3 regions of the Exiguobacterium sp. s194 genome follow, and region 1 is predicted to be linked to each of the others. Evidence: predicted binding sites of a transcription regulator. Region 1 holds the regulator's gene; each other region holds the start of a gene.
What was found. The regulator Rex, encoded in region 1, represses fermentation and respiration genes when NADH is low (regulators of the CRP and FNR family bind a similar motif). The targets are predictions, from matches to a motif close to TTGTGAAATATTTCACAA.

Region 1 (7,466 bases):
CATCGCCGTCTTACCGGAATATCGCGGGCAAGGCATCGGCAATCTGCTGTTGACGCAACTCGTTGAATTCGCTCGCTCGAAGTCATTGGCGGCGCTCACGCTCGAAGTGCGCGTCTCGAATATCGGCGCCCAAAAGCTGTATGAACAGTTCGGTTTCGAAAATGCCGGACGTCGGAAACGCTACTATCAAGACAATAATGAAGACGCCTATATTTACTGGGCGAAGTTAGGAAGTGAATCAGAATGAACACATCGCTCATTCTCGCGATTGAGTCGAGCTGTGATGAGACATCGGTCGCACTCGTGCGTGACGGCAAGACGCTCTTATCAAACGTCGTCTCGTCGCAGATTGAAAGCCATAAACGGTTCGGTGGGGTCGTACCCGAGGTCGCCTCGCGCCACCACGTCGAACGAATCACGTACGTCATCGATGACGCCCTCAGTGAATCCGGCGTGACGATGCAAGACGTCGACGCCGTCGCGGTCACGCAAGGACCAGGTCTCGTCGGGGCGCTGCTCGTCGGCATCAGTGCGGCTAAGGCACTCGCGTTCGCCCATAGTAAACCGCTCATCGGCGTCCACCATATCGCCGGACATATTTACGCGAACGAACTCGTTGAAGAGATGGAGTTCCCACTCGTCTGTCTCGTCGTTTCAGGAGGACATACGGAGCTCGTCTATATGCCCGAGCACGGTGTGTTTGAAGTCATCGGTGAGACGCGTGACGATGCGGCTGGAGAAGCGTACGACAAAGTCGCACGGACGCTCAGCCTGCCTTACCCGGGTGGCCCGGCCATCGACCGTCTCGCGGCTAACGGGGAAGACACGTATAAGTTCCCACGGGTCCGGCTCGAAGCAGGAAGTTTTGACTTCAGTTTCAGCGGGCTCAAGTCGTCAGTCATCAATGCCGTCCATAACGCCGAACAGCGTGGGGAGACGGTCATCCCTGAAAACTTGGCGGCCAGTTTCCAAGCGAGCGTCGTCGAAGTGCTCGTCGAGAAAGCGATTCGTGCGGTGAAAGAAAAAGGCGCGAAACAACTGCTCGTCGCAGGTGGCGTTGCGGCCAACCGTGGACTCCGTGCTGCGCTTCAAGAAGCGACGGACCGCGAAGGCATCCGCCTCGTTATCCCACCACTTGATCTATGCGGAGACAACGCCGGTATGATTGGGGTGGCGGCACATCACGCGTATGTGCGAGGAAAGCGCGATACACTGGCGATGAATGCGGTTCCTGGGTTATCCTTAGAAGAGAGCATGACAGTCTAGGGGGAAATAGAGACATGACGAAACGCATCATCATTGGAGGTCTGGTCGTACTGCTCGTCGTCGCGACGTTTTTGCAAGTACGGGAGATTATCCGCGCCTATAATATCGCCTATCAAGAAGAAATCGTGCCGGAAGCGACACGCGTCCGTTCACTCACAGGAGCGGAATCGCTCGAAGGCATCGGCCGGGTCACGGGTGAGAACACGCTCGTCGAGACGTTGTACGGCTATAAGAGCCTAGACGACCAAAATATCGAGAGCGTCATCGTCGTCGACCGCAACCTCGGCGTTCAGCCGAAAGCGAGCGACGCATATTACGAGATTGCGCCGGGACGAGAAGCGACCGAAGAAGAAGCGGTGAAGTTCGAGGATATCGTCAACGAGTTTGACGAAGAGCAATTGTTCGCGCAAGTGATCTCGACGCATGAGGCGAAGTATGTGACGAACCGTGAGGAGACACTCACGTTCTATAAAGTGTTCGTCCGTGATGTCGATACGAACGAGTACGTGTTCTTTATCACGGAAGACGGCCTCAAGCTCGACTTCCATACACGCGGATTCCAGCCGCTACGTTATTTCTAACTGTTAAAAGGGAAGCCGGTCTCCACGTTGGAGACGGCTTCCCTTTTTTATACGTCCGGATGATGTTTGTTCTGTTTGTACCACATGTTCACCCGGCTCACGACGTAGACAATCAGTGCGAGCACCCACATGAGGAGCGTCGACTGATAGAAGTGTCCCCACACCGAGCCCGGGGCGTAAAAACTGTGCACGGTCACATCGACTGGCCAGACGACGAGGCGGATAAACAGGCTGCTCATAAGCAGGCCGCTCAACAAACTGATCACAATCCCGCTCCATGTCTGGATGATGAAGCCGATGACGACCGGCAAGAAATAAAACAGGAACGACGGAACGACCGTCGGTTCCCCACGAATCAGTTCGGATACGAATTCCGTCCCCGTCGGCACGATGTAGGCGAGACCGGTCAGGAAGGCGTGCATCCATTCGATTCGCATCGCACGGAATCGCATCATGAATGGAGCTCCTCCCATTCTGCATACAGTGCCGTGATCGATTCTTTCGTCGCGTCGGACTCGGTCGACAGTTCCTGTGCCCGAGCGAAGTCGTTGAAGACGTCCGGTTCACACAAGAGCTGCTCGATTTCCTCGAGACGGGCCTCGTGTTGTTCGATGGTGAGCTCGATTTCCTCGATCCGTTGTTTCATCCGGCGTTCCTCACGTTGCTGTTCCTTGTCGGCACGCTGTTTCTTGACGATGACTTGTTTCGTCTCTTCGCGGGCGAGTCGGGCCAGTTCTTCAAGTTCTTCTTTCTTCTCGACATAATATGAGTAATCGCCGAGGTATTCGTCGATGCCGTTCGGCGTGATCTCTAAGACGCGCGTCGCGAGCCGGTCGATGAAGTAGCGGTCGTGCGAGACGAATAGGATTGTGCCCGGATAGTCGACGAGGGCGTTCTCGAGAATCATCTTCGAGTCGAGGTCCAAGTGGTTCGTCGGCTCATCCAAGATGAGCAAGTTTGGTTGCTCGAGCTTCAGTTTCGCGAGCGTCAAGCGGGCCCGCTCTCCACCCGACAATTCATGGACGCGTTTCATGACGTCGTCACCGCTGAATAGGAACTGTCCAAGCAGGCTCCGCACTTCTTGTTCGCGCATGAGCGGCCAATCGTTCCAAATCTCGTCGATGACGCGGTTGGCATCCGACAAATTCTGTTGCTCCTGGTCGTAGTAGCCGATTTCGACGCCGGTACCGTAGCGGATGTCACCGGTAAGGGCCGGCTGTTGTTTCGTCAACACTTTCAAGAGCGTCGATTTGCCGACTCCGTTCGGGCCGACGAGGGCGACCGATTCGCCGCGCTGCAGTTGAAAGCGGAGCTGCTGGGCGATCGGTTCCTCATAGCCGATGGCGAGGTCGCTGCCGCTCAACACGTCGTTCCCACTTTGGCGTTTAATCGAGAACGAGAGGACGGCACTACGCTCATCACCGTCCGGCGCTTCCATCCGGTCGACTTTCTCGAGACGCTTGCGGACACTCTGGGCCCGCTTCGTCGTCGTCGCCCGGGCGATGTTGCGCTGGATGAAGTCCTGCATTTTGGCGATCTCTTCTTGTTGCGACTCGAACTGCTTCTTCTCTTGCTCGTAAATGGCAGCCTTCTGTTCAAGGTACTTCGTGTAGTTGCCGACGAAGCGACGGCTGCGGTGGCGGGACAGCTCATAGACGACCGATACGACGCGGTCGAGGAAGTAGCGGTCGTGGGAGACGATGAGGACGGCGCCTTTATAGCCGCTCAAATACTTCTCGAGCCAGCCGAGTGTCTCGATGTCCAAGTGGTTCGTCGGCTCATCCAAGATGAGCAGGTCCGGACTTTGGAGCAGCATCTTCGCGAGAGCGAGACGTGTCCGCTGTCCGCCGGAGAGCGTATCGATGCGGCGTTCGAAGTCGTCCGGATAGAACCGCATCCCGTGAAGGACAGAGCGGATCGTCGCCTCATATTGATAGCCGCCACGGTCTTTGAACGTATGCTGTTCTTCATCGTAAGACGACAAGAGGCGCTCATAGGCGGCCGGGTCGTTCAAGATGCGCTCAGAACCCATGTCTTGCTCCATGCGGCGCAGCGTCTTTTCTTGTTCAATTAAATCGGTGAAGACAGTCAACATTTCGTTCCACATCGTCTCGTTCGACTCTAACCCTGAGTCTTGGGCGAGATAGCCGATGGTGACATCTTTAGGCTTCATGATGTCGCCCGAGTCATAGTTGTATTCCCCGGCGATGACTTTAAGCAATGTCGACTTGCCGGCACCGTTACGGCCGACAAGGGCGACACGTTCGCCTTCTTGAATTTCTAGTTTGACGTTCTCTAAAATCGGCTCGACGCCGAATGATTTCGATAAGTTATTGACTTGCAGTAGGATCAAGTGAAAAAACCCCTTTCTCTCTATTTAGTATACTTTATTTCTTCCCCATTTCAGGTATATTCATTGAGTGGTCATGTGAATTCGTTTACAATCAAGGTGTATGAAATTAGATTCGTTTGAAACGCGTCGTAAAAAGGAGGCTCTTTCCGTTGAGTCAAAACGAACCAAAGATTCCGCAAGCGACAGCCAAACGGTTGCCACTATACTATCGGTTTATCCAAAGCCTACATTCATCAGGAAAACAGCGTGTCTCTTCTGCTGAACTGAGCGAGGCGGTCAAGGTCGATTCGGCCACGATCCGTCGCGATTTTTCGTACTTCGGTGCGCTCGGGAAAAAGGGATATGGCTATAACGTACAGTATCTGTTAGACTTTTTCCGTAAGACACTGAATCAGGACGAGATTACGAACGTCGCCTTAGTCGGGGTTGGTCATCTTGGGACAGCTTTCGTCAACTATAACTTCCTTAAAAACAATAACACACATATCGTCGTCGGGTTCGACGCAGACGAGACAAAAGTCGGCACGACGATGTCCGGTGTCCCGATTCATCACGTCGATGAGATGGAACAGATCATGAAACAAAACAAGATTGACGTCGCCATTCTCACGGTGCCGTCTGCCTATGCGCAACCGGTCGCGGACGACTTGGTCCGCTTCGGCATCAAAGGTATCTTGAACTTCACACCGGCCAGACTTACTGTGCCGGACACGGTCCGCGTCCATCACATCGACTTGTCGATCGAACTCCAGTCGCTCATTTACTTTATGCAACACTATCCATCTGCTGAGGGGGTCCATCAATAATGGAATTACTATCATCGTTGCTCGTCGTCGGTATTCCTGGGGGAGCAAGTATCTTCATTATCGCCATCGTCGCGCTCATCATCTTCGGGCCGAAGAAATTGCCTGAATTCGGACGCGCCGCCGGTCAAACGCTCCGAGAGTTCAAAAATGCCACGAACGGCATGATGAACGAACATGACGAGAAAGATAAGAAAGAACTTGAGAAGAAAGAGCAGTAATCATGAATCATCAACCTGATCAAGAACGGGCACTGTCCGATCACTTGACAGAGCTGCGGAGACGACTGATGCTGTCGGCATTTGTCGTCTTTGCCTTCTTTCTAATCGCTTTGCCGAGTGTCAAATATGTGCTCGCCTATCTGCAGGCGGACCTCGTCGAACGAGGGCTCGAGCTGAACGCCTTTGGGGTCGCGGACCCGCTCATGATTTACTTGAACTTGGCGCTCGTCATCGGGCTCGTCGCGTCCGGTCCGTTTCTACTGTATCAACTGTGGGCGTTCGTCGCACCTGGTCTGCACCCGAACGAGCGGAAAGCGACGCTCGCGTATATCCCGATCATCTTCATCTTGTTCCTGATCGGTCTCGCATTCGCCTACTATTGGTTGTTCCCGCTCGTCCTCGATATCTCGACGGACCTCGGGCAAGACCTCGGTCTGACGCAAATCATCGGGGCGTCGAACTACTTCACGTTCTTGCTGCAACTGACCATTCCATTCGGACTGTTATTCCAGTTGCCGGTCGTGACGATGTTCTTGACGCGCATCGGTGTCGTGACACCGTACTTCCTGTCATCGATTCGGAAATATGCGTACTTCGCCTTGTTCGTCATCGCGGCCTTCATCACGCCGCCGGATTTGACGTCGCACCTCATGGTGTCGCTGCCGCTCTTCTTCTTGTATGAAATCAGCTTGTCGATTTCACGCATCACGTACCGGGGCGTGCTCCGTCGTGAGAAAGAGGCGATGGTGAAAGAGCAAGTCGATTTGATGAAACAAATGAATGAGAAGTAAGCATCGTTCTTTAACGGGACGATGCTTTTTTTGTGATTGGGAATAAATGTTTTTAACAACAAGATAAACACTGGACCCACGTGATACGATGAAACTACTTAAACATCAGTCAGGGGGAGAAGCGATGGCTTGGGAGTACTACGGGGATGAACTCATCATCATCGGCGTGTTGACGACAATTTTGTTGATTGCCGTGCTGAACTTTCTGAAGTCGCGATTCAAGCGGAGACTCGCCTTCTCGTTGACATTGCTCGTCGTGGGGTACGTATCGTGTATCATCGGACTCGTCTTCGTCCGTGGTTGGGACGCGCTGGGCTGGATTTTGATTGGCTTCAGTCTGTATGTAATCGGCCTCCTCACCTATATCGGCGTCGTCACTTACCACTGGTTTAAAGCAAGACGCACGACCCATTCATGAATGAACCGTTCCGGTTGCGGAGCGTTTTTTTGTTGTCACACCAGCCGTTCAAACTTTAGACATAATTACGTGAAAAAGTGAGCAAAGGGATTGTCAAACCTTCTTGTGAAATAGTACACTAAGTTCAGAAAGTAAATGTGATATTTATCACAAACACTAACTTGCCTAACACTCAAAGGAGAGACAACCATATGAAAATCGCAGTCATCGGATGTACACACGCAGGAACAGCAGCCGTCAAAGGATTACTCGCCAAGCACGACAATCTCGACATCACGGTGTATGAGCGGAACGACAACGTCAGCTTCCTCTCGTGTGGGATTGCCCTCCACGTCGGCGGTGTCGTCAAACGTGCGGAAGAGCTCTTCTACGCGTCACCGACCGAGCTCGAAGAACTCGGCGCGACGATGCGCATGAAGCACGACGTGTTGAACATCGATACGGAAGCGAAGACGGTCCATGCGAAAAACCTCGACACGGGAGAAGACGTCTATGACACGTTCGACCGTTTGATCGTCACGACTGGTTCATGGCCGATCGTCCCGACACTTCCTGGCATCGAGATGACTGGGATTGAGCTCTGCAAAAACTATGGTCACGCCCAACGCATCATCGAGCGGGCAAAAGACGCGACGAACATCGCCGTCATCGGTGCCGGCTATATCGGTGTCGAGCTCGTCGAGGCGTTCGAAGTGTACGGCAAACACGTCACGTTCATCGATAGTGCCGACCGCATCTTGAACAAGTATCTCGACAAGTCGTTCACAGACCAACTCGAGGCAGACATGACGTCACGCGGCATCGACCTCGAACTCGGCCAAACGGTCGAAGCGTTCCGTGGGACAGATGGAAACGTCACGCACGTCGTGACCGATAAAGGTGAGTTCGAGGCCGACCTCGTCATCCTCTGTGTCGGCTTCCGCCCAAACACGGGACTCCTTCAAGGCCAAGTCGACATGCTCGGCAACGGCGCCATTATCGTCGACGAATATATGCGCACGAGCAACCCGGACGTCTTCGCGGCTGGTGACAG
Region 2 (7,466 bases), on a different contig from region 1:
CGGGAAATTCCGACATGAGGCTGAAAGCGAGCGCGACTATCCGGTCATCGGTGACTTCGTCGAGTTCACCGTTCGCGAACACGGTCAAGGCGTAATTCGACGTCTCCTTGAACGGCGCACTGTCCTATCACGGGCAGCCGCCGGCAACGAGACGCGCGAACAGCTGATCTGTGCGAACGTCGACTTTATCTTAATCACGATGGCGTGCGGACACGATTTCAATCTGCGTCGGCTCGAGCGTTACTCGCTCGCCGCGTGGGAAACTGGCGCCACGCCGTTCATCGTCTTGACGAAATCGGACCAAGTCGACAACGCAGATGCACTCGTCGACGAACTTACGTTGACAGTGCCTGGGGTCGACGTCTTCCCTGTCAGTTCAGTCACTGGTGACGGCGTCGAAGCGTTGCGAGCCGCACTGCCGAGCGGAAGCACCATCGTGCTCGTCGGCTCGTCCGGTGTCGGGAAATCGACGCTGACGAACGCGCTCGCCGGGACGACCGTCGCCGAGACACAGGCCGTCCGCGAGAGCGATGAACGCGGCAAGCATACGACGACGCATCGCGAACTGTTCCAGATTGACGATTTGTTCGTCATCGATACACCGGGGATGCGTGAATTTGGCCTTTGGGACGGGGCCGATCACCTCGACGATACGTTTCGGGATATCGAGGCGCTCGCCGAGGCGTGTCGGTTCCGGGACTGTTCACACCAGGCCGAACCCGGTTGTGCGGTCCGCAAGGCGATTGAAACCGGGATGCTCGACGCGAAGCGCTATCAAAGCTTCGTCAAGCTCGAGCGTGAACTCCGCTACGCCGAAAAACGACAAGCGGAAGCGGCTCGTCTCGCCGAGAAGAAGAAACGAAAAACGAAAGCTTAATCTACGAAAGGAGTCACAGAAAAACTGTGGCTCCTTTTTTGACCTTCCTGACCTAGCACCAAGTCCTATCAGCAATCCGACATTTGTGAACAACCGTTCAGAAATAGTTCGCCCAAATGCAGGTAAAACCCTCGAAAGTAAGCGGTTTCTCCGTTACAATGGACTCGTATTGTCACAGATTAAAATCGCTAATTATAGGGAGAGACTTATGAAAACATTGAACGAACGCGCACTCGAGATGCATGCCTTCCATCACGGAAAATTGGAAACGACACCGAAAGTCGACGTCGACACGAAAGAAGCACTCAGCCTCGCCTATTCGCCTGGCGTCGCCGAACCGTGCCGTCGCATCGCCGAGGATAAAGAGTTGTCGTATGACTACACGCTCCGCGCCAACACGGTCGCCGTTGTCTCGGACGGGAGCGCCGTGCTCGGTCTCGGCAATATCGGTCCAGAAGCCGCACTGCCGGTCATGGAAGGAAAAGCCGTCTTGTTCAAAAGCTTCGCTGGCGTCGATGCGTTTCCCATCTGTCTCGACACGCACAACGTCGATGAAATCGTCCGGACGGTCGAACTGCTCGCACCGACGTTTGGTGCCGTCAACTTAGAAGACATTAAAGCACCCGAGTGTTTTGAAATCGAAGCCCGTTTGAAACAATCGCTCCCGATTCCTGTCTTCCATGACGACCAGCACGGGACAGCCATCGTCGTTTTGGCCGGTCTCGTCAACGCGTTGCGCCTCGTCGATAAAACGATGCCTGAACTCCGTGTCGTCATGAACGGTGCCGGGGCCGCGGGCATCGCCATCGCCAAACTGTTGAAGCGTTTCGGTGTCGAGGACCTCGTCATCTGTGATACGAAAGGCGCGATTTACGAAGGACGCGTCGAAGGGATGAACCCGTTCAAAGATCAAATCGCCAAAGCGACGAATCGGAAGCAACACGAAGGATTGCTCGCCGACGTGCTTCAAGGTGCCGACGTCTTTATCGGTGTCTCGGCGGCCGGGGCCGTCACGGAAGACATGGTCCGCTCGATGGCCGTCGATCCAATCATCTTCGCTCTGGCGAACCCGATTCCGGAGATTATGCCAGACCTCGCGACAAAAGCCGGGGCGCGTGTCGTCGCGACCGGCCGTTCCGATTTCGCCAACCAAGTGAACAACGTCCTCGCCTTCCCAGGTATTTTCCGGGGCGCACTTGACGTTCGCGCCAGCGAAATCAATGAGGAGATGAAGGAAGCGGCCGTCCACGCGATTGCCGATTTATTGACCGAAGAAGATTTGGCGAACGGTGTCGTCATCCCGAGCCCATTCGATGAACGAATCGCACCGGCCGTGGCGGTCGCGGTCGCCAAAGCCGCCGTCGAGACCGGCGTCGCCAAACGTCCTCTCGATGAGGCCGCCATCCGTCAGCACGTCAGTCAAAAACATTTGTAATCCAAAAACTGCGCAGACCATGATGGTCTGCGCAGTTTTTTAAACGGTTCCTTGTAAAATCCCTTCCGCCCATTCGACTTCTTCCGTCGTCGGGGGTTTAATTCCTTTGAGCGGATAGTCGAGACCGAGCGCCTCCCATTTATAGACGCCCATCTCATGGTACGGCAAAATTTCGACTTTCTCGACGTGGTCGAGCTTTTGAATGAACGCTGCCGTGCGGCGGAGCGCTCCTTCATCAAGTGTCCATTCCGGGACGAGGACGTGGCGAATCCACATTTTCGTTCCGCGCTCGGATAAATGTTCAGCGAGCGCGAGCGTGTTGACGTTGCTCCGTCCTGTCAGTTTCTTACACATATCATCGTCGATATGTTTGATATCAAGCAACACGAGGTCCGTATGGTCTAAAATCGCATCCAAGTTAGGGGGACGGAGTGCACCGGACGTGTCGAGTGTCGTATGAAGCCCGTGTTTCTTTGCTTCACGCAAGAGCGCCTCTAAAAACTCTGGCTGCGCGAGCGGGTCGCCCCCAGAAATCGTGATGCCGCCTTTTGACGCTTCCATGAACGGACGATAGCTGAGCGCTTCTTGAATGACGTCCTCGGCCGAACGATGGTTATTCTTTTTGAAATCCCACGTGTCAGCATTGTGGCAATACAAGCAACGAAGCGCACAACCTTGTAAAAAGACGATAAAACGAATTCCCGGGCCGTCAACGGTTCCAAACGATTCGACCGAGTGTACATATCCCATTGTCATCGAAATGACCTCCTAACGAATGAGCGGCCCTCGAGTGAAGGCCGCCAAGCCTTTGTTTACAATGAACCGTGGAACGTCCGGTTGATGACGTCGATTTGTTGCTCACGTGTCAATTTGATGAAGTTGACCGCATAGCCAGAGACACGGATCGTGAGCTGTGGATATTCTTCCGGATGCTCCATCGCATCGAGCAACGTCTCACGGTTGAAGACGTTGACGTTCAAGTGATGTCCTTTATGCTCGCCGCCCATATAACCGTCAAGGAGTGCCGCCAAGTTGAGTTCACGGGCCACTTCTTCTTTACCGAGCGCTTTCGGTACGATTGAGAACGTGTATGAAATTCCGTCTTGTGCGTGTTCGAACGGGAGTTTCGCGACTGATGAGAGCGACGCAGCTGCCCCTTTCGTATCGCGGCCATGCATCGGGTTCGCACCAGGTGCGAACGGTTCGCCGGCGCGACGTCCGTCCGGTGTGTTCCCTGTCTTTTTGCCGTAAACGACGTTTGATGTGATCGTCAAGACCGATTGCGTATGGAGCGCATCGCGGTACGTTTTATGCTTGCGTACTTTTTGCATGAACGACTCGACAAGCTCGACGGCGATCGCATCGACACGGTCGTCGTTGTTGCCGAATTTAGGGAAGTCGCCTTCTGTCTCGAAGTCGACAGCAATGCCTTGCTCGTTGCGGACCGGTTTCACGGTCGCATATTTGATGGCTGACAGACTATCTGCTGTGACCGAGAGACCGGCGATACCGCATGCCATCGTCCGTAGGATTTCTGGGTCATGAAGTGCCATCTCGATCCGTTCATACGCATATTTATCGTGCATGAAGTGGATGACGTTGAGCGTGTTGACGTAGAGCTCGGCGAGCCAATCGAGCGTCCGGTCGAAGTCGGCATACACTTTGTCGTACGTGAGCACGTCCTCGGTGTTCATCTCCCAAACCGGCGCGATTTGGTCGCCGCTCTTCTCATCGCGGCCTCCGTTCATGCTATAAAGGAGTGCTTTCGCCATGTTGGCGCGGGCTCCGAAGAACTGCATCTGTTTCCCGATTTTCATCGGTGACACACAGCAGGCGATGCCGTAATCGTCACCGAACTCTGGAAGCATGAGGTCATCGTTCTCATATTGGATGGCAGACGTCTCAATCGACATCTTCGCACAATATTGTTTGAAGCCTTCTGGCAATTTCGTCGACCAAAGCACCGTCAAGTTCGGTTCTGGTGCTGGCCCGAGGTTCGAGAGTGAATGCAAGAAGCGGAACGAGCTCTTCGTCACGTTCGAACGTCCATCCTCACTCATCCCACCGATTGACTCGGTCACCCATGTTGGGTCACCCGAGAACAATTCGTTGTAGTCAGGCGTGCGCAAGAACTTGACGATCCGAAGCTTCATGATGAAGTGGTCGACGATTTCTTGAACGTCCGACTCGGTCAAACGACCTGCTTCGATGTCACGTTCTGCGTATACATCGAGGAATGTCGAGACACGTCCAAGTGACATGGCGGCGCCGTTCTGTTCTTTGACGGCTGCGAGATATGCAAGGTATACCCATTGGTACGCCTCTTGTGTATTTTCCGCCGGACGGCCGAGGTCAAACCCGTACGCCGCACCGAGTTGTTTCAACTCTTGGAGGGCCCGGAGCTGCTCAGACATTTCTTCCCGTGTCCGAATATCTGCCTCTGATAAGAAACCGCCACGGTTCGCCAAGTCCTTTTTACGTGCGGCAATCAAGAAGTCTAACCCGTACAAGGCAACGCGACGGTAGTCGCCGATAATCCGTCCACGTCCGTAAGCGTCAGGAAGTCCTGTGATAATCCCTGACTTCCGTGCTGCTCGCATCTCAGGTGTGTACGCATCGAAGACACCTTGGTTATGCGTTTTGCGGATTTCCGAATAAATCTTTGTGATTTCAGGGTTCGGTTCGAAGCCATACGATTCAAGTGCAGCGTCGACCATCCGGATGCCGCCGTTCGGATGAATCGAACGTTTGAACGGCTCGTCCGTTTGAACGCCGACCACTTTTTCGAGCTCTTTGTTTAAGTATCCCGGTCCGTGCGAGACGATGGTCGACGGGTTGTTTTGATCGACCGCCCAAACACCGCCGCGTTCCCGCTCTTCTTTCGTCAATTCCATCACTTGTGCCCAAAGCTGATTCGTCGCTTCCGTCGGTCCGACGAGGAAACGGTCGTCTCCTGTGTACTCATGTCGGTTTAAACGGATAAACTCACCGACGTTCACTTCGTTCGTCCACTGCCCAGGTACAAATCCTGACCAGGCTGATTTAATTTCGGTTGCCATTGTGGGTCACTCCTCATAGTTGAGATAACTGCGTGCTTTCTATAAGTTGAGTGTACGTGAAAACGTGAACATTATGTTTTACATTCTTGTGAAAGTTGTAACAATCTCATGAACGTTGGCTTAAAGCCATTTTTGTAAGCGCTTTAAAATCTGTTATAACGCATTTCTCATTCACTATGAAACAGATAATTCACGTCACGATAGGATTTACGTCGATTCTGTATCATCTCGATTCGGATGTGACGATTTATACAGTTTTTAGTGTGATGTATATCACGACTCGGGGATAGAACTTGAATTTTTGCCTTACATCGGACACAATGAAGGCAGAACATTGTAGAAGAGGAAGGGGTTCTTCCCATGACGTACGAATTATTGACAGCTGATCACGACTTGAAAGCCGGTGACCGCATCTCCCTTAAAGTAGAAGCGAACGGTGAACAACGTGATGGATTTATCACAGAATTTGAAGACGCAGGTTTTTGGATTCGGTTTGACGACGACATCGAAAACGAGGATTTCATCGACTACCGCGATAACTTGCTCGTTGCTCTCATCTCGCGCCCGATTGACGTGGCAGCGACGTATCCAGAGCTCGCTTCATACGAACGGTTGACGAAAGAATTGCAGTATCGTGTGTATCAAGGCTTCACCGTCGAAGGCGTCGAGGCGTCGGCTGACCAAATCGATGTGCACATCAAACTCATCGAGGACGGACAGACGTTCACACAGACACTCCGTTCTTCATTCGACCAAGATACTGAACATGTTCGCTATATCTAAGACAGGGAGCGCTTATGCTTCCTTTGTTTTTGCCCCACGATAAGGAGAATTGATATGAACTTTACAAAACCATTTATTAACGAAGCCTGGGATCGCCTTGGCTTTACTGAACCAATGCCGGTCCAAGCCGAAGCCTTCCCGCTTCTTCTTGACGGAAAAGACGTCACGATCGAAGCGCCCACAGGTACCGGGAAGACGCTTGCTTATTTGTTACCCGCCATTGAAAAAATCGACGCCTCGAACGACCGGATTCAAGTCGTCATCGTCGCGCCGACGCGTGAGCTCGTCATGCAGATTCAAACGGTCGCGCAACGCTTCACCGAGAAAGGTGATGTCCGCATCGCTTCATTTATTGGCGGTGTCGAATTGAAACGTCAAATCGACCGCTTGAAGAAAAAGCCCCATTTGATTGTCGGGACACCGGGCCGACTCGTCGAACTGATCGACAAGAAAAAATTGAAGCTTCATGAGACGCACACAATCGTCCTCGATGAAGCTGACCAAATCATCGATAGCGGATTAACAGAAGCTGCCGAACGCATCATCAAGCACACGGCGCACGAACATCAAATCGCCCTCGTATCGGCAACGCTCACAGACACGCTTCAAGCATGGGCTGCCCCGTTCTTGAAGGAGCCGGCACACGTGAAAATCGAACGAGCTGTGAGCAGTCAAGTGACGTACGGCTATATGTTGACGACACGCCGCTATAAGCCGGAATTGCTTCGTCGTTTGTCACATGTCAACGGCGTCAAAGCGCTCGCTTTCATCAACAACCGCTCATTCTTGCCACCACTCAGAGGCGAACTCGATAAAATGAAAGTGAATTACCGGATGCTCGACAGCCTAAAAGGGAAACGCGAACGCGTGGAGACGCTCCGTGAATTCCGGAAAGGCGACTATCCACTTCTCATCACGACGGGTCTCGCGGCCCGTGGTCTCGACATCGAAGAAGTGACGCACGTCGTCCACTTCGATTTGCCAGAATCGATTGATGACTTCATTCACCGCTCGGGCCGGACGGCACGCGGGAATGCGGCCGGGACCGTGCTCTCGCTCGTGACGGATGAAGACTTGACGCACTTGAAATCATTCGCTCGCCAGCTAGGCGTGGAATTGAAAGAACTCGAGATTTATCGTGGCGATGTCATCGAGAAACGGATCGAAGATAAACCGCCGGTCGTGAAGCGTCCTGCGAACAAACGAGGACCGCGCCGATGAAAAAAGACCGGAAAGTAATTCCATTCCCTTTGCTTGTAGAAGAGTCCGAATTGCTGGCCGAGCTGAAAAAGTTGTATGAGCAAGCCGCGCT
Region 3 (7,466 bases), on a different contig from region 1:
TGGTTGATACCGAGGAACGCGTTCGCGAAAGCCATACCAGCCATTGTTGATGCGTTGTGGACTTTCTGACGTGCTTCGGCGTCACTGCCGTTCTCATACGCTTTCGGGAGGTAATCGAAAATCATCTTCATCGAACGAAGCGCGAGTCCATCCGTATAGTCGTTTGCCATGACCGAAACGTACGCTTCGATGGCGTGTGTCAACACGTCCATTCCTGTATCCGCCGTGATTGAAGCTGGGACCGTCATGACGAACTCAGGGTCGACGATGGCGACGTCCGGTGTAATCGCATAGTCAGCGATCGGGTATTTGACGTTGCGTTTCTTATCCGTGATGACCGTGAACGGTGTCACTTCAGAACCCGTACCTGATGTTGTCGGGATGGCGACGAACATCGACTTGTTACCGAGCGTCGGGAATTTGTACGTCCGCTTGCGGATATCCATGAATTTTTGGCGAAGGTTCGAGAACTTCTCTTCTGGGCGTTCGTAGAAGAGCCACATGCCTTTCGCGGCATCCATTGGTGATCCACCGCCGAGGGCGATAATCATATCTGGTTGGAAGTGACGCATCGCTTCGGCACCGCGCATGACCGTCTCAACTGACGGGTCTGGTTCAACTTGGTCGAAGATGCGGTACTCGACGCCAGCCGGCAAGTTTTTGACGACTTTATCAGCAAATCCGAGTTTGACCATCATTTCATCCGTGACGATCATCGCCCGTTTTTTCGATGTGAGCGATTGAAGGTATTGGACCGAGTTTTTCTCAAAGTAAATCTTTTCAGGGACTTTAAACCATTGCATGTTCACGCGACGTCTCGCCACCTTTTTCACGTTGAGTAGATGTTTCGCCGTCACGTTCTCAGAGACGGAGTTTTTACCGTACGACCCACAACCGAGTGTGAGTGATGGTGTCATTTCGTTATAGAGGTCACCGATCCCGCCGTGTGCCGTTGGCGAGTTGACGATGATGCGGCAAGCTTTCATTCGGAGTCCGAATGCGAGGATGGCGTCGTCGTCAGTCGAGTGGATGGCTGCCGTATGACCGAGACCACCGATTTCGAGCATCTTCTCTGCGATGGCGAAACCTTCTTCACGCGATTGAACTTTGTAGGCTCCGAGTACTGGGCTGAGTTTCTCATGTGAGAGCAGTTCTGTCGCACCTACCGTCTCGAGTTCGGCGATCAAGATTTTCGTATCGGCCGGGACTGTGAGTCCAGCTCGTTCGGCGATCCAGGCTGCAGGCTTCCCGACGATTTCCGGGTTGACCGCACAAGAGTCTGTTTTAATGACGAGTGTCTCGAGTTTTGCTTTCTCTTCTGGTGAGCAGAAGTAGCAACCGAGCGCCGTCATTTCGGCTTTCACTTCTTCGTACACTTCTTGGTCGACGATAATCGCTTGTTCAGATGCACAGATCATCCCGTTATCGAACGTTTTCGACAAGATGACGTCCGAGATGGCACGTTTTACTTTTGCTGTTTTGTCGATGTAGGCCGGAACGTTACCAGGACCGACGCCAAGGGCTGGTTTACCAGTCGAGTAGGCTGATTTGACCATCGCCGCTCCACCAGTTGCGAGGACCATGGCGACTCCTGGGTGGTTCATGAGCGCTTTCGTCGCGTCGAGTGACGGTTTTTCAACCCATTGGATCAAGTGTTCCGGAGCTCCCGCTTCGATGGCTGCGTCACGAAGGATGCTTGCCGCTTCACTTGAACACTGTTGTGCCGACGGGTGGAAACCGAAGATGATCGGGTTACGTGTTTTGATGGCGATGATTGCTTTGAACATCGTCGTTGATGTCGGGTTCGTAACCGGTGTGACCCCGGCGACGACACCGACTGGTTCCGCGATGTACGTGATGCCGTTTTGCTCATCGTCTTCGATGACGCCGACCGTCTTCTCGCCACGGAGTGAGTTATAAATATATTCTGTCGCAAAGATGTTTTTGATCATTTTATCTTCAAACACACCGCGACCTGTTTCTTCATATGCATGTTTCGCGAGGGCGACGTGTTGTTCGAGACCGGCTAACGCCATCGCTTGAACAATCGCATCGATTTTCTCTTGGTCGAACGTCATCAATGTCTCGAGCGCCGTGTGGGCTCTAGTGACGAGCGTGTCGACCATCTGTTCTGCTGATGTTTCTACTACTGCTTTCTCTTTAACTGCCATGTTGGTTTCCTCCTCATGAATGAGAGCTTATACTGTTGACTTGATGGAGAGCACGGGGCAATCAGTTGGTTTGAGAAGAGTTTGTGCTTTCCTTCACATTCATAGAATACAACGTTTCTTGCATTTTGTGCGTGACAACAATGTGAACTCTTTCACAATATTTTTTAGGAGAATGAGGATAGGGCTTGCTTTTTCATATGACGCTCAGTAAAATCGAATGCGTTTTCATGAAAATAAAGCATATGCGATATGTAAACGCTTACATCCATTGTGTCCATGATGAGGCGAATGCGCTGTGCAAAATGTCACGGGATGAGGATTGGTCGTCCACCCTGCGCTCGGTCGTGTATAATGAAGAAAGAACCTAATTAGGAAGTGACATGATTATGCCGAGACAAGACGCAGCCGATCAGTTCGTGAAACTGATCCCATTAATTCGCCGGAAGTTATTACGTCGTTCCGACCTTCCGCAAATCCCAAACTTAAACTTTTCCCACTTTCATCTCCTCATGTTGATTGAAGATGAAGGCGCGGTCACGAACGGACACATCAGTGAGACGTTATCGATTGCCCCGCCGAACGTGACGCCGCTCATCACGAAGCTCGTCGATGAGGGCTACATCACCCGCGTCCCGGACGAACGCGATCGTCGTGTCATCTGGAATCAACTGACCGAAAAGGGCGAACTCGTCCTCCGCGAGCGTCGGGATTCGTTCCGTCGCCTGTTCGAGGACCGTCTCGCGTTTCTGAACGAGGAAGAGACGGACCGCCTAATCGACAGTTTGAAGACGTTGACGGAGATCGTCGAGAAGATGGATAAAAGCGAGGGATGATTTTTGCTCGTCAACATCCACGTCTTCTTATATAATCGAGGATGAATCAATCGAACAATGGAAAGAGAGATGACATGTAATGGGTCGTAAATGGAACAACATTAAAGAGAAAAAGGCGTCAAAAGACGCCAATACGAGTCGCATCTATGCGAAGTTCGGCCGTGAAATCTACGTAGTCGCCCGTCAAGGGGAACCAGATCCAGAATCAAACCAAGCACTCAAGTTCGTCGTCGAACGAGCGAAGACGTACAACGTCCCGCGCGCAATCATCGACCGCGCCATCGACAAAGCGAAGGGCGGCGACGAAGAGAACTTCGATGAGCTCCGCTATGAAGGATTCGGACCGAACGGCTCGATGCTCATCGTCGACACGCTCACGAACAACGTCAACCGGACGGCGTCTGAAGTCCGCGCCGCTTTCGGTAAAAACGGCGGCAACATGGGTGTCAGCGGGTCAGTCGCTTACATGTTCGACGCGACGGCTGTCATCGGTGTCAACGGCATGTCTGCTGACGACGTACTCGAACTCATGATGGAGCACGACCTCGACGTCCGTGATGTCATCGAAGAAGATGAGACGGTGATCGTCTATGCGGAACCAGAAGCGTTCCATGCCGTCCAGACTGCCTTTAAAGCAGCAGGCATTGAGACGTTTGAAGTCGCCGAGTTGACGATGCTGCCACAAAACGAGATTGGCCTCGACAACGAGTCGAAAGAACAGTTCGAAAAACTACTCGACGTCCTCGAAGACCTCGAAGACGTGCGCCAGGTATACCATAACGTTGAAGGATGACGAACGAGCGATAACTTTTCGGAGTTATCGCTTTTTTTGAACAATCGATTTGACAACCCGAAACACGTATGTTAAATTTCAAAAGTCTTTATCATATTAAAGTGATAACAAGAGAAAGAGTTTTGAATGAAAGGTGTTGGAAATGATGAATGCTGTCTTATTAGCTGTTATCGTATTATTCGCTCTTGCGATCAGTCGAGTTCACATCGTCTTATCGCTCATCCTTGCCGCGGTCGTCGGTGGTCTGGTCGGAGGTCTCGGGTTTAATGAGACGTTGACCGCCTTCAGTGACGGGCTCGGCGGAGGTGCGACAATCGCCCTCAGTTACGCGTTGCTCGGCGCATTTGCCGTCGGTCTATCAAAAACAGGGCTCCCAGACGTCCTGGCTGAAAAGTTGATCAGCATGTCAGGCCGCGACGTCACAGGCAAAAGTGTGACCCGGGTCAAGGCATTGTTGCTATCTTTCCTCTTATTACTAGCAATCAGTTCGCAGAACGCGCTACCGATTCACATCGCGTTCATCCCGATCGTCATCCCGCCGCTCCTCGTGCTATTTAACGAGTTGAAGCTCGACCGCCGTCTCGTGGCGACGATTCTCACATTCGGTCTCGTCACCCCGTACATGTTACTCCCGGTCGGATTCGGTGGCATTTACTTGAATGAGATTTTGCTGCCGAACGTGGAAACGAACGGCATGACCGTCGGTGATGTCAACATCGTCAGCATCATGGCCATCCCGGCCCTCGGTATGCTCGTCGGTCTCATCACCGCCTTCTTCCACTATCGGAAGCCGCGTTCGTATGAGACGATTCAACTCGGACCAAGCGACTATGAGGTCCGGACGTTGAGCCCGCTCAAGATTTGGCTCACGGCCGCTGTCATCCTCGTCGTGCTCGTCGTACAGCTTCAAACCGAGTCGATGATCGCCTCGGCCGTCACAGGACTCATCTTGTTGACGTTACTTCGCCTCATCCCTTGGTCAGAGGCCGATGACATCTTCACGAGCGGCATGCGCATGATGGCCTTTATCGGCTTCGTCATGATTGCAGCAAGCGGTTTCGCCGCCGTCATCCGCGCGACCGGTGCCATCGAACCACTCGTCAGTGGTGCGAGCGGCATTATGGGTGACTCACAATTTGTCGCCGCACTCGTCATGCTCCTCGTCGGACTCGTCATCACGCTCGGCATCGGTTCGAGTTTCTCGACGGTTCCAATCATCGCGGCCATCTTCGTCCCGCTTTGCATCCAGTACGGTTTCTCGGTCGAGGCGACGATCGCCATCATCGGGACGGCCGGTGCGCTCGGTGACGCCGGTAGCCCGGCGAGTGACTCGACACTCGGCCCGACGAGCGGCTTGAACGCCGACGGTCAACACGATCACTTGCGTGAGACCGTGTGGCCGACGTTCCTTCACTACAATATCCCGCTCATCATCTTCGGTTTGATTGCCGCCATGGTACTGTAATCACTTCCGGTTACGCCGCGCGTAAATCGTGCCGAGTAAGACGAGCACGAGTAAGAACCAAATCCCGGTATACATGAGGATTTCGATAATCATTGCTAACTCCTCCTAAATATCCATGTAAAAAAGGAGCGACATCGCGTCGCTCCTTTTTATGATGAAGTTTTTAGCTGTTGTTGACAAGTGTTCAAGTATCCGTCGACGGTATCCGCGACTTCGCGGCCTTCCCGGATCGCCCAAACGATCAAACTTTGTCCCCGTCTCGCATCCCCTGCGACAAACACACCCTCGACGTTCGACGTATAGTTATGGTTCGCCTCGATGCCGACCTTCCGGAGTTCACGTTCCGGTCGTTCGAATCCGATGGCGACAAGCACGAGATCGGCTGGATACGTCTCGATCGAACCGTCGACGACGAAGAATGTCGCCTGTCCGTCCGGTTTGACGATTTTCTCCATCCGTTCCGTCTCAATCCCGACGACCTGATCCCCTTGTTTGATGACCCGGTTCGAACGAATCAAATACGTGCGCGGGTCACGGTCGAAGTGTTCGATTGCTTCCGCATAGGCATAATCGGTCGACAACGTGTCCGGCTGGAGCGGCCATGGCCGTTCCGGTGCCCGGAACATGCCTTTCTCCGGGTGCTTCCCGAACTGTGTCACCGACTTGGCGCCTTGACGGATTGCCGTCGCCACACAGTCCGCGCCCGTGTCACCGCCACCGATGACGATGACGTCTTTCCCGTTCGCGTCGTATCGGGCGTCGAGCGATTTCCCGCCGAGCGTACGCGTCGACTCGGTCAAATAATCCATCGCCGGCTCAACGCCTGTGGCATCATCCCCATCGATGCCGAGCGTACGTTGCTTTTGAGCGCCCGTCGCGAGAATGACGGCATCGTACGTGTGACGGAGTGACTCGATCGTCACATCGGTCCCGACGTTGACGCCCGTCTTGAAGCGGATCCCCTCCGCCTCGAGTAGACGTACACGACGCCGGACGACATCTTTCTCGAGCTTCATGTTCGGGATGCCATAGAACAACAGGCCGCCCGCCTCATCCGCTTTCTCATAAATCGTGACCGCATGGCCGAGCTGATTCAACTGATCGGCCGCTGCGAGCCCGGCCGGCCCGCTACCGATGATGGCGACACGGCTTCCGGTCCGTTTCTGGACGTGACGAGGTTTGACCCAGCCTTCCTCGAACGCCCGGTCGATAATCGTCCGTTCGATCGATTTGATGGCGACCGGGTCCTCACTGATGCCGAGCGTACACGAGCCTTCACACGGCGCCGGACAGACACGACCCGTGAACTCTGGGAAGTTGTTCGTCTCCATCAATCGCTCGTAGGCCCGATACCAATCTTGATCCGAGACAAGCTTGTTCCACTCCGGAATCAAGTTGTGAATCGGACAACCGATCGTCTCTTGTCCGATCATGTCCCCGACGTGACAGAACGGGGTGCCGCAATCCATGCAGCGCTCGGCTTGTTTGACGATTGGTCCGTCTTCCATGCGGGAAGCGTATTCTTTATAATCATGAACCCGTTCGACGACAGAACGCTCCGGCAATGTCTGTCGTGGGATATCGATAAATTTATGTCTCATACTCCCCCTCCTTCAGTCACGACACGGAATAGTTCGAGGGCGCGGTCGGCGTCACTCAATTCCGGACGCGTCGCCTCGATGTGACGCATGACGTCAAGCACGTTCGCATAGTCACGCGGCACGATTTTGACGAAGCGTTTACGTTCTTGCTCGAACGCCTCGAGCACGGCTCTCGCTTTGACACTGTCCGTATGGAACTGGTGCATCTCGAGCAGTGCGTAAATCTGTTCGGCATCCTCGTCGGTCAATTCACGGTCGACCGAGACGAGCTCTTGGTTGACGAGCTGTTCGTACGCTTGGTCCCCGTACAGATAGGCGACCCCGCCCGACATCCCGGCCCCAAAGTTACGTCCGACATCCCCGAGTACGACGACCGTGCCGCCGGTCATATATTCACAGCCATGGTCGCCTACCCCTTCGGTCACGGCGACGGCACCCGAGTTACGGACGGCAAACCGTTCTCCGACGTGACCGTTGAAGAACGCCATCCCGGACGTCGCGCCATACAGGCAGACGTTACCAGCGATGACTTGTTCACTCTCTTCGAACGGGGCATGTTTCTCGGCGATGACGGCGAGCTTTCCGCCGCTCAAGCCTTTCCCG

Region 2: a site for Rex is predicted at 5,458-5,475, ahead of pflB (formate C-acetyltransferase). Genes of this name have one in related genera too.
Region 3: a site for Rex is predicted at 2,312-2,329, ahead of adhE (bifunctional acetaldehyde-CoA/alcohol dehydrogenase). Genes of this name have one in related genera too.

What each region holds. Positions count from the first base shown of each region.
Region 1 covers NZ_JACSLT010000011.1:104,224-111,689, reverse strand. Annotated here, with positions in the region: gene rimI (ribosomal protein S18-alanine N-acetyltransferase) at 1-247, shown strand, start outside; gene tsaD (tRNA (adenosine(37)-N6)-threonylcarbamoyltransferase complex transferase subunit TsaD) at 244-1,266, shown strand; gene KNP85_RS13830 (hypothetical protein) at 1,281-1,847, shown strand; gene KNP85_RS13825 (hypothetical protein) at 1,895-2,302, opposite strand; gene KNP85_RS13820 (ABC-F family ATP-binding cassette domain-containing protein) at 2,299-4,200, opposite strand; gene KNP85_RS13815 (redox-sensing transcriptional repressor Rex) at 4,350-5,006, shown strand; gene KNP85_RS13810 (twin-arginine translocase TatA/TatE family subunit) at 5,006-5,224, shown strand; gene tatC (twin-arginine translocase subunit TatC) at 5,227-6,015, shown strand; gene KNP85_RS13800 (YesK family protein) at 6,140-6,433, shown strand; gene KNP85_RS13795 (FAD-dependent oxidoreductase) at 6,625-7,466, shown strand, end outside.
Region 2 covers NZ_JACSLT010000007.1:69,750-77,215, forward strand. Annotated here, with positions in the region: gene rsgA (ribosome small subunit-dependent GTPase A) at 1-877, shown strand, start outside; gene KNP85_RS10120 (NAD(P)-dependent malic enzyme) at 1,086-2,312, shown strand; gene pflA (pyruvate formate-lyase-activating protein) at 2,352-3,068, opposite strand; gene pflB (formate C-acetyltransferase) at 3,125-5,371, opposite strand; gene KNP85_RS10135 (hypothetical protein) at 5,732-6,154, shown strand; gene KNP85_RS10140 (DEAD/DEAH box helicase) at 6,209-7,375, shown strand; gene KNP85_RS10145 (hypothetical protein) at 7,372-7,466, shown strand, end outside.
Region 3 covers NZ_JACSLT010000001.1:38,496-45,961, forward strand. Annotated here, with positions in the region: gene adhE (bifunctional acetaldehyde-CoA/alcohol dehydrogenase) at 1-2,171, opposite strand, end outside; gene KNP85_RS00200 (MarR family winged helix-turn-helix transcriptional regulator) at 2,558-3,004, shown strand; gene KNP85_RS00205 (YebC/PmpR family DNA-binding transcriptional regulator) at 3,084-3,797, shown strand; gene KNP85_RS00210 (Na+/H+ antiporter family protein) at 3,943-5,262, shown strand; gene KNP85_RS00215 (glutamate synthase subunit beta) at 5,412-6,863, opposite strand; gene gltB (glutamate synthase large subunit) at 6,860-7,466, opposite strand, start outside.